Regions from separate parts of the Rhizobium sp. SAFR-030 genome, predicted to be linked through region 1. Evidence: predicted binding sites of a transcription regulator. Region 1 holds the regulator's gene; each other region holds the start of a gene.
What was found. Region 1 encodes LexA, which represses DNA repair genes until DNA is damaged. Its sites were predicted from a motif close to TGTTCNNNNTGTGTTCNG; they were not measured.
Positions count from the first base shown of each region.

Region 1 (4,677 bases):
ACTCGCTGCGCGGCATGGTCGGCGACCGGATCCGCAGCTTCGTACCCGGAGATGCGGGCGCCTTCGCCGCAGCCATCGTCACCGATGAACGCCGGGCGATCTCCAGCGAAGCGGTGACCGCGCTCAGGATGGCCGGCCTTGCCCATATCGTTGCCATCTCCGGCCTCAACATGGCGCTTGCCGCCGGCATCTGCTTTGTCGGCCTGCGTATCCTCCTCAGCCTCTCGCCGCCGCTGGCGCAGGCTCTGCCGACGAAGAAGATTGCCGCCGGTGGCGCGCTGCTGCTGGTCACGCTCTACTACGTCATCTCCGGCTTCGGCGTTTCCGCCGAGCGCGCCTACCTGATGATGGCGATCATGCTGACTGCCGTGTTCTTCGACCGCCCGTCGATCAGCCTCCACAACATCGCCCTGGCGGCGCTGGTGATCATGATCCTGTCGCCCTCCGCCGTCCTCGGCCCGAGCTTCCAGATGTCGTTTGCCGCAACCGCGGCGCTCGTCGCCGGTTACGCAGGCTGGACGGCGCGGCGGGCACGGCAGGACCATGACACGCGACCGCTGGCCACGGGTTTGACTGCACGCGGCCTCACAAGCCTCTGGACGATGGTGAGCGGGACCTTCATCACCTCACTGATCGGCGGCCTGTCGACGGCGATCTTTTCGGTCAGCCACTTTCACCAGCTGACGGGATACGGGCTCGTCGCCAATCTGGCGGCGATGCCGGTGGTCTCGCTGGTCGTCATGCCCGCCGGCCTGCTCGGCATGCTGGCGATGCCTCTCGGTCTCGACAAGCCGTTCTTCGCCCTCATGGGCCTGGGCTCGGGCATGGTCATCGCCATTGCCACCGAGGTCGCCTCCTGGGGCGGAAACATGGTGGTTGGCCGCACGCCGCCGTGGTTCCTGCCGCTGACGACTGTCGGCCTGCTGCTGCTGGTGCTCCTGCGGACGCGCCTGGCGCTGCTCGGCCTCGTTCCTCTCGGCGCAGGTCTGCTGCTGGTCGGCATGGTCGAGCCATCGAAGAAGAACCCCGACCTGCTGATTTCAGAGGATGGCGCACTGGTGGCGGCGATAGACGGAACTAGCGCCAGCCTCAACCGGCCGCGCCCGCCAGCCTTCCTCTACCGGCAGTGGGAAAGCGCCCTGCAACTGGGCGAGATGAACAGCCCCGAGCGCCGAGACGCGCCTCCCGAGCCGGCGGCAAACCCCGTGCCGGCAGCGAAACAGCAGCCAGCGGGGCACCCTGTGCCCGCGGCAAACACCGAGCCGACGCCTGAGACGACGAAGAGCAACCCGACAGCCAGCCCCGACGCAACTGCGACGACCAACTAGATAGCCAAACCTGCCGCCGCCGCGAGGCCGCAACCGCTGACCCGCGAAGGACTGGCGTCCGCCCGGGCACTGATGCAGGACACATTCGCCGGCGCGCCTCCCGACCGGTTCGTCTGCCTCGGCCAGAAAATCTGTCTGCTGCGAAGCGCATCAGGCAATCGCATCGCCTGGGTCGATGACGCGCGCTATGCCGGGCCTGCCTGCGATACGGCGGACCTCGTCATCGCACCGCGCGCCCGTTTCGACACGTGCCGCTCGAACGCGCTGATGCTGAACGGCGCCAGCCTCAGACGAACAGGCGCCGTCGAGATCGATTTCGCCGCCAGCCGCGATCCGGAAAGCTGGCACCTGCACGCGGCGATGACCGGCATCCGGCGCCCGTGGACGCAGCATCGCGCCTACGACTGGCGCACGCGCAGCATGGACGAGCAGCTACCCGAGCGGTTGGCGCGGATGATCAGTGATAGCGGCGGATGAGGCCGACGAGCTTGCCCTGAACCTTGACGCGGTCTGCGGAAAAGATACGCGTCTCGTAAGCCGGGTTTGCAGCCTCCAGCGCGATGGAGGCACCCTTGCGGCGAAAACGCTTCAGCGTCGCTTCTTCGTCGTCGACCAGCGCCACGACGATATCGCCCGGGCTTGCCGTGCTGCCGTTGCGGATGACGACGGTATCGCCGTCGAGGATGCCGGCCTCGATCATCGAATCGCCCTTGACCTCGAGCGCGTAATGCTCGCCCGGCCCAAGCATCTCCATCGGCACGCTGATTTCGTGCGTGTTGTTCTGGATCGCCGAAATCGGCACGCCGGCAGCGATCCGTCCCATCACAGGGACGGAGGCGGAGGTCGCATCATTGGCGGGGATGGCGACGGGGCGGGCGGCCGAGGGTGCTTGCGTCTTGCCGAGACTTCCCTCGATGACGCTCGGCGAAAAGCCGCGGCGCGGCTGCGGTGCTGCGGAATAGGCTTCCGGCAGCTTGATCACTTCCAGCGCGCGAGCCCGGTTCGGCAGCCGGCGGATGAAACCGCGCTCTTCCAGCGCCGTGATCAGCCGGTGGATGCCCGACTTGGATGCCAGCTCGAGCGCGTCCTTCATCTCGTCGAAAGACGGCGGCACGCCTGATTCTTTCATCCGTTCGTGAATGAACAGAAGCAGTTCCTGCTGTTTGCGCGTGAGCATGGCGGCGACCCCCTGAAGGAAACAAATCCAGAACGAACACTATCTGTTCCACATGTGTTCCGCAAGTGCCTAAGATCCGGTGAACGCAGGCTCATCACGGATTTTCTGCTTCGACTTCGCCCTGATGCGCGGTAAAACGGACGGCAATCGAGGCTGGAGGCATGGAAGATGGACAGTGACAGGCCGCGCGCGATCGATCATCTGGTCTTGCCCATCGAATCGCTGCAGACCTCGCGGGAGCGGCTCGAGGCGCTCGGCTTCACCGTCGCCCGGCAGGCGGATCATCCCTTCGGCACATCGAATGCCTGCGTATTCCTGGCGGACGGCACCTATCTCGAGCCGCTCGTCATCCGCGACGCTTCTCTGGTCGGCGAGAGCGTGCGAGGCGGCAATGTCTTCACCGGACGCGACGCGCGGTTTCGCGGCGGCCGGCTGGAGGGCCTCTCGGCGATCGTCGTGTCGAGCACTGATGCTGCCGCCGATCACGAGCGCTTCCTGCGGGCGGGCATTTCAGCCGGCGACATGCTCGGTTTCTCGCGGCAGGCGTTGACCGCGGAAGGGGCACCCGTCACGGCAAGCTTCCAGCTGACCTTTGCCGATCTGGGAAGCGACCTGTTCTTCCTGTTCAGCTGCCAAAGGATCAACCCGTTGCCGGCCGATCGCTCGGTGCTGGAGCGGCACGAGAACGGTGTGGTGGCGTTGCGCGAGGTGTTGCTGCACGGTGCCGCACCCGATGATCTGGTCAAGCGCATCGAGACGGTGACGCACGCGGCTGGCTTCAGCGAAGCGGACGAGACGGCCTTCACGCTTGCCAATGCGCGCATTCGCCTCGTCGCCGGAGCGGAAACCGCGAGTGGAGCCGATAGGGCGGTGAAGGCGGCGGCGGTCGTCTTCCATGTCGCCGATCTGACGGTGACAGAGCTGTTGCTGGCTGATAATCACCTCCCATATGTGAGGACGCCGCACCGTATCACCGTGGCGCCGGCGCCCGGTCAGGGCGTTTCGTTCGTTTTCGAGGAGTAGATCATGGGCGTGAGCGCCAATGCAGAGGTTGCTGTCGGCGAGGGCTCGTCCCGCGTCATGTTTTCCAACAGTGGCCGGCTGTCGCTGATCTGCGGACCGTGCCAGATGGAAAGCCGCGACCATGCCTTCATGATGGCTGGCCGGATCAAGGAAATCTGCGATCGGCTCGATATTGGCCTTGTCTACAAGTCGTCCTTCGACAAGGCGAACCGCACGTCGCTGAACGGTCCGCGTGGCATCGGCATCGATGCGGCGATGGAGATCTTTGCCGACCTGAAGGCCGAATTCGGCTTTCCGGTGCTCACCGACATCCACACGGAAGAGCAGTGCGCCATCGTCTCGCAGACGGTCGATATCCTGCAGATCCCGGCGTTCCTCTGCCGCCAGACGGACCTTTTGGTGGCGGCGGCGAAGACAGGCCGGGTCATCAACGTCAAGAAGGGCCAGTTCCTGGCTCCTTGGGACATGAAGAACGTGCTCGCCAAGTTCACCGAAAGCGGCAATCCGAACGTGCTGCTCTGCGAACGCGGCGCGTCCTTCGGCTACAACACGCTGGTCTCCGACATGCGCTCGCTGCCGATCATGGCGTCGCTTGGCGCGCCGGTCATTTTCGATGCCACCCATTCGGTGCAGCAGCCGGGCGGGCAGGGCGGCTCCAGTGGCGGCCAGCGCGAGTTCGTCGAGACGCTTGCCCGTGCGGCGGTGGCCGTCGGCATCGCCGGCGTCTTCATCGAAACCCATGAAGATCCGGACAATGCGCCGTCCGACGGGCCCAACATGGTGCGCATCGAGAACCTCGAGCGCCTTCTCGAAACGCTGCTCGCCTTCGACGCCGTCGCCAAGCGCTGAGGCGGCGCTGTTCCGAGTTTGCCTGTCTCACATCGGGTGAGATGGGCGGTCTACGCAAGGTGGACGACGTCTTCTGTTGAACGGACGGACCTCCTCCCGCCCGCTTCTTTCAGTGGGCAAGAGATTGGGTGTGGGTGACGATAAAGATGTCTCTCAGGATCGATTTCCGGGTTCGGGGGAGATTGCCAGACGGGCGCGACACGGTCCGTCGGCCCGGCAGCGATGGTCGCAACTGCCGCCGCGACTGCCATTGTAATTTTAGAATCATCCAGTAAGACAGGCCATCTCCAATACCCACCT
Region 1 covers NZ_JBPFDO010000001.1:50,265-54,941, reverse strand. Annotated here, with positions in the region: gene ACR65N_RS00290 (ComEC/Rec2 family competence protein) at 1-1,328, shown strand, start outside; gene ACR65N_RS00285 (hypothetical protein) at 1,401-1,805, shown strand; gene lexA (transcriptional repressor LexA) at 1,786-2,505, opposite strand; gene ACR65N_RS00275 (VOC family protein) at 2,674-3,528, shown strand; gene kdsA (3-deoxy-8-phosphooctulonate synthase) at 3,532-4,377, shown strand.

Region 2 (4,677 bases), 820 kb from region 1:
CGCTCGGCTGGGCCTATTACCGGCTTGGTCGCTACGACGATGCGGTGACGGAACTGGAGCGCGCCGTGCAGCTTCGCGCCGGCGACGTGACGATCAACGACCACCTGGGCGATGCCTACTGGCGGGTTGGCCGCAGGCTGGAGGCCACCTATCAGTGGCAGCGGGCGCTGACCATGAAGCCGGAATTGACCGATATTCCGAAGATCGAGCAGAAGATCCGCGATGGCCTGGCCGATGCCGGACCGCCGCCGGTGCAGACGGCCATGGCAACGCCTGCCGCCACCGTTCCGCCCGATGCCGGACAGCCCGCCACGCAAGCGCCCGCTGCCGCCGAAGCGCCCGCCGCAAAGCCGCCTGCCGAGCCGGCCACCTATACGGTCGGCGATGGCGACACGCTGTGGAAGATCGCCAATGACGCGCTGGGTGACGGCGACCGGGCCAAGGAAATCATCGAGATCAATCCGGAGCTGAAGCGCAATCCCAACCGGCTCTACCCCGGCCAGGTGCTGAAGATTCCGGCCACCGGCAACTGAGGCATGGGCGAACAGGTCGTCGAGAAGGCAGGCGCGAAGATCAACCTCGCGCTGCATGTGACGGGTCGCCGTGCCGACGGCTACCACCTGCTGGACAGCCTGGTGACCTTTGCCGGCCACGGCGACGACCTGTCCTTCGCTGCCGCGACTGAAGACCAGTTTCTGCTATCCGGACGGTTTGCGTCACTCCTCGCCGATGAGCCTGGAAACCTGGTGCTGACGGCGCGTGACCGGCTGCGGCAGTGGCTGACCGATGCCGGCCAGGCCGCGCCGCCAGTGCGCATCACGCTTGCAAAGGCGCTTCCCGTCGCCTCCGGCATCGGTGGCGGATCGGCGGATGCCGCCGCGGCACTGCGCGGGCTGATGCGCGTGTGGAACGCGACGCTGCCGGAACCCCACCTCTCGGACTTGGCGCTGTCGCTCGGCGCCGACGTTCCCATGTGCCTGGCCGGCCGGCCGGCGATGGTGCGCGGCATCGGCGAGCAGCTGTCGTCGGTTGCGCTGCCGGCCTTCGCCATGGTGCTGGTCAATCCGCTGATCGCCGTGTCGACTCCGGAGGTTTTCCGAAGCCTGACGCGGCGCGACAACCCGCCGGTCCCCGCTCTTCCCAGCTCGACGGATCCTCGCGACTGGATCGCCTCTCTCAAGACCCTGCGCAACGACCTGCAGGCGCCCGCGCAGGATCTTGTGCCGGAGATCGCCGAGACCTGCCGGCTGCTGGAGGAGAGCGGTGCGCTGCTTGCCCGGATGTCGGGCTCCGGCGCCACCTGCTTCGGCATCTATCCGGACATGCTCCACGCAGAGGCTGCAGCAGCACGGCTGGCGACCGCGCATCCCGGTGCCTATATCCAGGCGACAAAAACACTTGCCGGAGAGACGCCATGAGCCGGATCGACGAGAGCCGCCCCTTCCTCCCCATCGGCATCGCCGTGCTGACGGTGTCCGACACCCGCACCGTTGCAGACGACAAGTCCGGCGACACACTGGTGCAGCGGATCGAAACGGCAGGGCACAGGCTGATCACCCGGGCCATTGTCCAGGACGACAAGGCGCAGATCGCCGAGCAAGTGAGAGAGTGGACGCTGCGCGACGACATCGACGTGGTGATCACCACCGGCGGAACCGGCTTTACCGGCCGCGATGTGACGCCGGAGGCGCTGGAGCCGCTTTTCGAAAAGCGGATGGACGGCTTTTCCGAGGTGTTCCACCGGATCTCCTACGACAAGATCGGCACCTCGACGATCCAATCACGCGCCACGGGCGGAGTTGCCAACGCCACCTTCATCTTCGTCCTGCCGGGGTCGCCCGGAGCCTGCAAGGACGCCTGGGACGGCATCCTGCAGGCGCAGCTCGACTACCGCCACATGCCCTGCAATTTCGTGGAGATCATGCCGCGGCTGGACGAACATCTGCGGCGCGGCGGCACGCAATAAGCCGTCACGGACGGCGATCTCAGCTGCGCGCCGCCCAGGCCGGCACCATCTCGCTGACCAGTCGCAGCGCCTTTTCACCGCGTGCCAGATCGCTGAGCGACATTCCTTCGCGCACCTTGGCAAGTGCCCGCTTTCGGTCGATGAGCATCCCGTTCTCCAGCGGCGGCAGGCGCCCGAACAGGCGCCGCAGCAGCGACGGACGGTAATTGCGCGACGGCGAAAAGCGCGCCGGTCGGCCGTCGAGTGAGATATGCTCGGCGATTTCGTCGATCCAGCCGGGCTGCGGACGGGCACCGGGCTCGATCAGCAGCAACCATTCGCCACGGGCCGCCAGAAGCACGTCGCGCAGCTCTTCGTCCGCATGATAGCGGCATCCGGCCGCATCGGCGATCCGCGCCGAAGCATCCTTCGCGCCGCGATCGAGGACTGCCACATCGCCGACCAGTCCTTCCACGGCGCCAGCCACGAGCACAGACAGGGTCTGGGCCAGTTCGGTCTCCTGGTCGCGACATTCGATGATCACCGTGAGCATGCCGCATGCTTACCGCATCGCAACAGCAATATCCACAGCTCCCGCGCCTCGGCATTTTGTTCTTGCATTGTTCTCTTTTCGCAGCTAGGAATCGTGTCGGGTTGGACGCGACGTCCAGCGCAGGAGTTCCCACATGATTGAGATGTCTCAGTTGCGGCAGGGCGCATTTGCGCCCGCCCATACGGCCGATATTGCCGATGCGCTGGTGGAAACATCCGGCCTGCGGGTAGACGTCGACCGCCGCCGCGGACGTGGTGCCGGGCTCAACCCCAGTGGACGCTTCGAGGACCAGCGTCGCGAAGGGTTTGACGACGGTTGGCAGACGCTGGAGGATCTCGAGCCGTTCAAGACCGAGGTGCAGATCGAGAAGCCGCGCACCGCGATCACCCGCAACGAATCTCCCGATATTCCCTTCGACCGCTCGATCAATCCCTATCGCGGCTGCGAGCATGGCTGCATCTATTGTTTTGCCCGGCCGACCCACAGCTATATGGGGCTGTCCGCAGGCCTGGATTTCGAAGCCAAGCTGTTTGCCAAGCCCGATGCGCCGCGGCTTCTCGAACGCGAACTGAGCAAGGACGGCTACAAGGTTCGGACGATCGCCATCGGCACCAATACCGACCCGTACCAGCCGATCGAGAAGGAATGGCGGGTGATGCGGCAGCTGCTGGAGGTGCTCGCCAAGGCGAACCATCCGGTGATGATCGTCACCAAGTCCGCACTGGTCATGCGCGACATCGATATTCTGGGGCCCATGGCTGCCAAGGGGCTGGCCAAGGTGGCGCTGTCGGTGACGACGCTCGACCGCAAGCTCGCCCGCTCGATGGAGCCGCGCGCATCGACGCCGGCGCTGCGGCTGGAGGCCGTGAAGGCGCTGACCGATGCCGGCATTCCGACCAGCGTGCTGGTGGCTCCCGTCATCCCGGCGCTCAACGACCACGAGATCGAGCGGATCCTCGATGCCGCCAAGGCGGCGGGCGCCACGGAAGCGAGCTACGTGCTGCTGCGGCTGCCGCTCGAGGTCAGCCCGCTGTTTCGTGACTGGCTGCTGCGCAACTATCCGGATCGCTACCGGCACGTGATGTCGCTGGTGCGCTCGATGCGCGGTGGCAAGGACTATGACGCCGAGTTCGGCAAGCGGATGAAGGGTGCCGGTCCCTATGCCTGGCAGATTTCCCGCCGCTTCGAGCTTGCGACCAAGCGCCTGGGGCTCGGTCGGCGGGGCGTGATGCTGCGCGACGACCTGTTCGTCCGGCCGGACGGCGCCGGCGTGCAGCTGTCGCTGCTCTAGAGATCGGCCGTGGCGGCAGGCGCCACGGCCTGGCAGTCAGCGAGATCCGGAGCGGCATGACACCGCCTGGCGATCCCGCGCTGCTTTATCGACTTCGGAGGTTGGGCCGCGTTGATCGACGCCGGTGCGCCCCCAGCAAAGTTCCGGCACGGGCCCCACCGCCTCATCCGTGCCGGTACCCCGGACCGCCCTGTCCCCCTTGGGCGGAAAAGCGATGCCGCACTCAGCGCTTTGCCCGGGGCTTGCAGGAGATCGGGTGTGCGTGCGAATGAATGCCGCATGTTGAAACGCACGCCACCCGATTCTCCGAGCCTGTTCGATGCGCCGCCGCTGGCGCCGGATTTCAGCCTGGAGCTTGCCGCGCGGGCTGCCGGGCACTGGCCAGTGGCGGGCACGGACGAGGCGGGGCGTGGACCGCTTGCCGGTCCGGTGGTTGCGGCAGCCGTCATTCTCGATCCAGGCAACATTCCAGACGGCCTCAACGATTCCAAGCAGCTGACGGCCAGGCAGCGCGAGCGGCTGTTCGAGGAGATCATCAGCAGTGCGCATGTTTCGATCGCCAGCTCCGGGCCCGCGCTGATCGATCAGCGCAACATCCTGCGGGCGAGCCTCGATGCCATGCGTCGGGCCGTCGCCGGCCTCTGCACCGCCCCGGCCTACGTGCTGACCGACGGCCGCGATATCCCGCCGGGGCTTGCCTGTGGCGCCAAGGCGGTCATCCAGGGCGATGCACGGTCGGTATCGATCGCCGCTGCCTCGATCATCGCCAAGGTCACCCGCGACCGGATGATGACCCGCGCGCATCTGGTCTACCCGGCCTACGGTTTCGACAGCCATGCCGGATATGCGACGGCGCAGCATCGCACGGCGATCGACACCGCCGGCCCG
Region 2 covers NZ_JBPFDO010000001.1:870,071-874,747, forward strand. Annotated here, with positions in the region: partial or broken gene ACR65N_RS04535 (tetratricopeptide repeat protein) at 1-293, shown strand, start outside; gene ACR65N_RS04540 (4-(cytidine 5'-diphospho)-2-C-methyl-D-erythritol kinase) at 537-1,418, shown strand; gene moaB (molybdenum cofactor biosynthesis protein B) at 1,415-1,966, shown strand; gene ACR65N_RS04550 (glycosyltransferase family protein) at 1,986-2,498, opposite strand; gene ACR65N_RS04555 (PA0069 family radical SAM protein) at 2,632-3,789, shown strand; gene rnhB (ribonuclease HII) at 4,069-4,677, shown strand, end outside.
Region 2: the regulator LexA is predicted to act here: its motif matches at 2,556-2,573, upstream of ACR65N_RS04555 (PA0069 family radical SAM protein).

Region 3 (4,677 bases), on a different contig from region 1:
CGGCCTGCCGCTGCCTCCACCCACCCGGCGGCGCGATCGCCCTGACGGCGGTACTCGGCGGCCAGGCGATCCACGATATGGGCTTCTGGTTTGCGCTCTGGCCGGTGGCCGGCAACTCGGCCCTGCTGCTGGCGTCTGCCATCTGCTTCCACAGACTGATGCGTCACCCCTATCCCAAGGCAGTGACGCCGCCGGGACCCGAGCATCTGACGGCCGATCCGAAACCGCTGCAGCGGATCGGCTTCACCTCTGCCGATCTCGACGCGGTGCTGCGGGACTACGACATGCTGTTCGACATCGACCGGGAGGATCTGGAGACGATCCTGCGGCGCACCGAACTGCGCTCCTACCGGCGTCGTGCGGTGCATCTGGACTGCGCCAGCGTCATGTCGCGGGACGTGGTGGCCCTCACCCGCGGGACAAGCATTACCACGGCGAACGCGCTGATGCGCCATCACCGGTTCCATGCGATGCCGGTCACTGACGAGCAGGCGAAAGTCGTCGGCATTGTCACCCAGAGCGATCTGCTCGACCACCCGGACTGGATCGCCGCCACCCCGAAAACAGGCATGTTCGGGCGGCTTCAACGTGCTGGCACCGGCACCGGCGCTGCCGGCGGCACTGTGACCGACATCATGACGACGCAGGTGAGGACGGTGCGACCGGAGACGCCCCTCGGCGACGCGATCGTGGTCTTTGCCGAACAGGGACTGCACCATCTTCCTGTCGTCGATGCCGATGGCCGGCTGGCCGGCATCCTGTCTCAGTCGGATGCGCTCGTGGCGATGCTGGCCGACCGGCCGGAGACAGAGACCGCGCAGCCGGTGCTCGACGACGGCCCATGACCGCTTCGCTTCAGCCGTTCCTGACAGGAGCGCTCTGAGAGGCAACCTCTTCAAATGCAGACGGCCGGACGCAAAGCGCCCGGCCGTTCGAGATATCGTATGTTAAGCCGGGCTCAGAACGGGATGTCGTCGTCCAGGTCGCGCGAGAAACCGCCACCGGCATTGCCGCCGCCGGCCGGGCCAGCGCCGCCACGTCCCGATGCTGCCGGCGGACGATCGTAGTCGTCACCGTAGCCGCCGCCGAAATCGCCGCCGGATGAGGCACCGCCACGCGCGCCGCCGCCGAAGCCAGCACCGCCACCCTGGCCGTCGCCGCGTCCGCCGAGCATGGTCAGCGTCGAGTTGAAGCCCTGCAGCACCACTTCCGTGGAATAGCGATCATTGCCGGTCTGGTCCTGCCACTTGCGCGTCTGCAAGGCGCCCTCGATGTAAACCGTCGAGCCCTTCTTCAGGTACTGTTCGGCGACCTTGCACAGGCCTTCGTTAAAGATGACGACCGTGTGCCACTCGGTCTTTTCCTTGCGCTCGCCGCTGTTCTTGTCCCGCCAGCTTTCCGACGTTGCGATGCGAAGGTTGGCGATCGGCCGACCGTCCTGGGTGCGCCGGATTTCCGGATCTGCCCCGAGATTGCCGATCAGAATAACCTTGTTGACGCTTCCAGCCATTGTCTCACCTTGTCTGCCGCCGCACGCGGCGTCTGAAATTTCCGTGTCCCACCACAGTAAACCATTGGCGCCCCGCTCAGGTCGCGGAGCGTGAACAATCCACAGGCAAATTTGTTCTTTATTTGTTCTAGTGTTCGCCTATGATCCTGTCAACACCCCGGTGCGTGGTCGTGAGTCGGCTGCCGGACGAAGCCTCAAGCTTCGCCTCGACAGCGGCGGTCGAATGACTACATAAGGGGCTTGTCCTCCCGAAGAGCTTTTATCAGATGAGCGAACTCAAGACGATTTCCATTCGCGGCGCACGCGAGCATAATCTCAAAGGCATAGACCTCGACCTGCCCCGCAACAGCCTGATCGTCATGACCGGGCTGTCAGGGTCCGGAAAATCGTCGCTCGCCTTCGATACGATCTATGCGGAAGGCCAGCGCCGCTACGTGGAAAGCCTGTCGGCCTATGCCCGGCAGTTCCTGGAAATGATGCAGAAGCCGGACGTCGACCAGATCGACGGCCTGTCTCCGGCAATCTCGATCGAACAGAAGACGACCTCGAAGAACCCGCGCTCGACGGTCGGCACGGTCACCGAGATCTACGACTACATGCGCCTGCTGTTTGCCCGCGTCGGCGTTCCCTACTCTCCGGCCACCGGGCTTCCGATCGAGAGCCAGACGGTCAGCCAGATGGTCGACCGGGTGCTGGCGCTTGGCGAGGGTACCCGCCTCTACATCCTCGCGCCGATGGTGCGTGGCCGCAAGGGCGAGTACAAGAAGGAACTCGCCGACCTGATGAAGAAGGGCTTTCAGCGGGTCAAGGTCGACGGCCAGTTCTACGAGATCGCCGAGGTGCCGGCGCTCGACAAGAAGTACAAGCACGACATCGACGTGGTGGTCGACCGCGTCGTGGTGCGCGACGATATCGGCGCCCGGCTTGCCGACAGCCTGGAGACGTGCCTGAAGCTCGCCGACGGACTGGCGGTCGCCGAGTTCGCCGACAAGCCGCTTCCGGCGGAAGAAACCGCGGCCGGCGGTTCTGCCAACAAGTCGCTGAACGAGACCCACGAGCGGGTGCTGTTTTCCGAAAAGTTCGCCTGCCCCGTATCGGGCTTCACCATTCCGGAGATCGAGCCGCGCCTGTTCTCCTTCAACAACCCGTTTGGTGCCTGCCCGACCTGCGATGGTCTGGGCGCCCAGCAGAAGGTTGACCAGGCGCTGATCGTTCCCGAACCGGAGCGGACACTGAAGGACGGCGCGCTGGCGCCCTGGGCGAAATCCACCTCGCCCTACTACAACCAGACGCTCGACGGGCTCGGTAAGGTCTACGGCTTCAAGCTCACCGACCGCTGGTCAAAACTGTCCAAGGCGGCGCAGGACGCAATCCTGCATGGCACCGAGGACAAGATCGAGTTCCACTACGCCGACGGCGCGCGCTCCTACAAGACGACGAAGACCTTCGAAGGCATCGTCCCGAACCTCGAGCGTCGCTGGAAGGAAACCGACAGCGCCTGGGCGCGCGAGGAAATCGAGCGCTACATGTCGGCGGCGCCCTGCCCGGCCTGCAACGGCTATCGCCTGAAGCCGGAAGCCCTCGCCGTCAAGATCGACAAACTGCACATCGGCAACGTCACCGAGATGTCGATCAGGATGGCGCGCGACTGGTTCGAAAACCTGCCGGAGCGGCTGAACGCCAAGCAGAACGAGATCGCCGTGCGCATCCTGAAGGAGATCCGCGACCGGCTGCGGTTCCTCAACGATGTCGGGCTCGACTATCTCAGCCTGTCGCGCAGCTCCGGCACGCTGTCCGGCGGCGAGAGCCAGCGCATCCGGCTGGCCTCGCAGATCGGCTCGGGCCTGACGGGCGTGCTCTACGTGCTCGACGAGCCGTCGATCGGCCTCCACCAGCGCGACAATGCCCGCCTGCTCGATACGCTGAAGCATCTGCGCGACATCGGCAACACGGTGCTGGTCGTCGAGCATGACGAGGATGCCATCCTGACGGCCGACTATGTCGTCGACATCGGGCCGGCAGCCGGCATCCACGGCGGTGAAGTGATCGCCGAAGGCACGCCGCAGCAGGTCATGGCCAACCCGAAATCTCTGACCGGCAAGTATCTCTCCGGCGAGCTGGGCGTTGCCGTTCCGGCGGAGCGGCGCAAGCCCCAGAAGGGCAAGGAGATCAAGGTCGTCGGTGCCCGCGGCAACAATCTGCGGAACGTCACGGCGGCCGTACCGCTCGGCGTCTTCACGGCCGTCACCGGCGTCTCCGGCGGCGGCAAGTCGACCTTCCTCATCGAAACGCTCTACAAGGCGGCCGCCCGGCGCGTCATGGGTGCGCGCGAGATCCCCGCCCCGCACGATCGCATCGACGGCTTCGAGTTCATCGACAAGGTCATCGACATCGACCAGTCGCCGATCGGCCGCACGCCGCGCTCCAACCCGGCGACCTATACCGGCGCCTTCACCCCGATCCGCGACTGGTTTTCCGGACTGCCGGAAGCCAAGGCGCGCGGCTACCAGCCGGGCCGCTTCTCGTTCAACGTCAAGGGCGGCCGTTGCGAGGCCTGCCAGGGCGACGGCGTGATCAAGATCGAGATGCACTTCCTGCCGGACGTCTACGTGACCTGTGACGTCTGCCACGGCAAGCGCTACAACCGCGAGACGCTCGACGTTACCTTCAAGGGCAAGTCGATCGCCGACGTGCTGGACATGACGGTCGAGGAAGGTGTCGAGTTCTTCTCGGCGGTTCCGGCCGTGCGCGACAAGCTGCAGGCGCTGTTCGAGGTCGGCCTCGGCTACATCAAGGTCGGCCAGCAGGCCAACACGCTGTCGGGCGGCGAGGCGCAGCGTGTCAAGCTGGCCAAGGAACTGTCGAAACGTTCGACGGGCCGGACGCTCTACATCCTCGACGAGCCGACCACCGGCCTGCACTTCCACGACGTCGCCAAACTGTTGGAAATGCTGCACGAACTGGTCAGCCAGGGCAATTCGGTGGTGGTCATCGAGCACAATCTCGAAGTCATCAAGACCGCCGACTACATCATCGACATCGGTCCCGAGGGCGGCACCGGCGGCGGCGAGATCGTCGCGGCCGGAACGCCGGAGCAGGTGGTCAAGGAAAAGCGGTCCTATACCGGGCAGTTTCTCAAGGAACTGCTGGAGCGGCGGCCGCTGAAG
Region 3 covers NZ_JBPFDO010000003.1:586,262-590,938, reverse strand. Annotated here, with positions in the region: gene ACR65N_RS12325 (HPP family protein) at 1-845, shown strand, start outside; gene ACR65N_RS12320 (single-stranded DNA-binding protein) at 959-1,510, opposite strand; gene uvrA (excinuclease ABC subunit UvrA) at 1,777-4,677, shown strand, end outside.
Region 3: the regulator LexA is predicted to act here: its motif matches at 1,623-1,640, upstream of uvrA (excinuclease ABC subunit UvrA).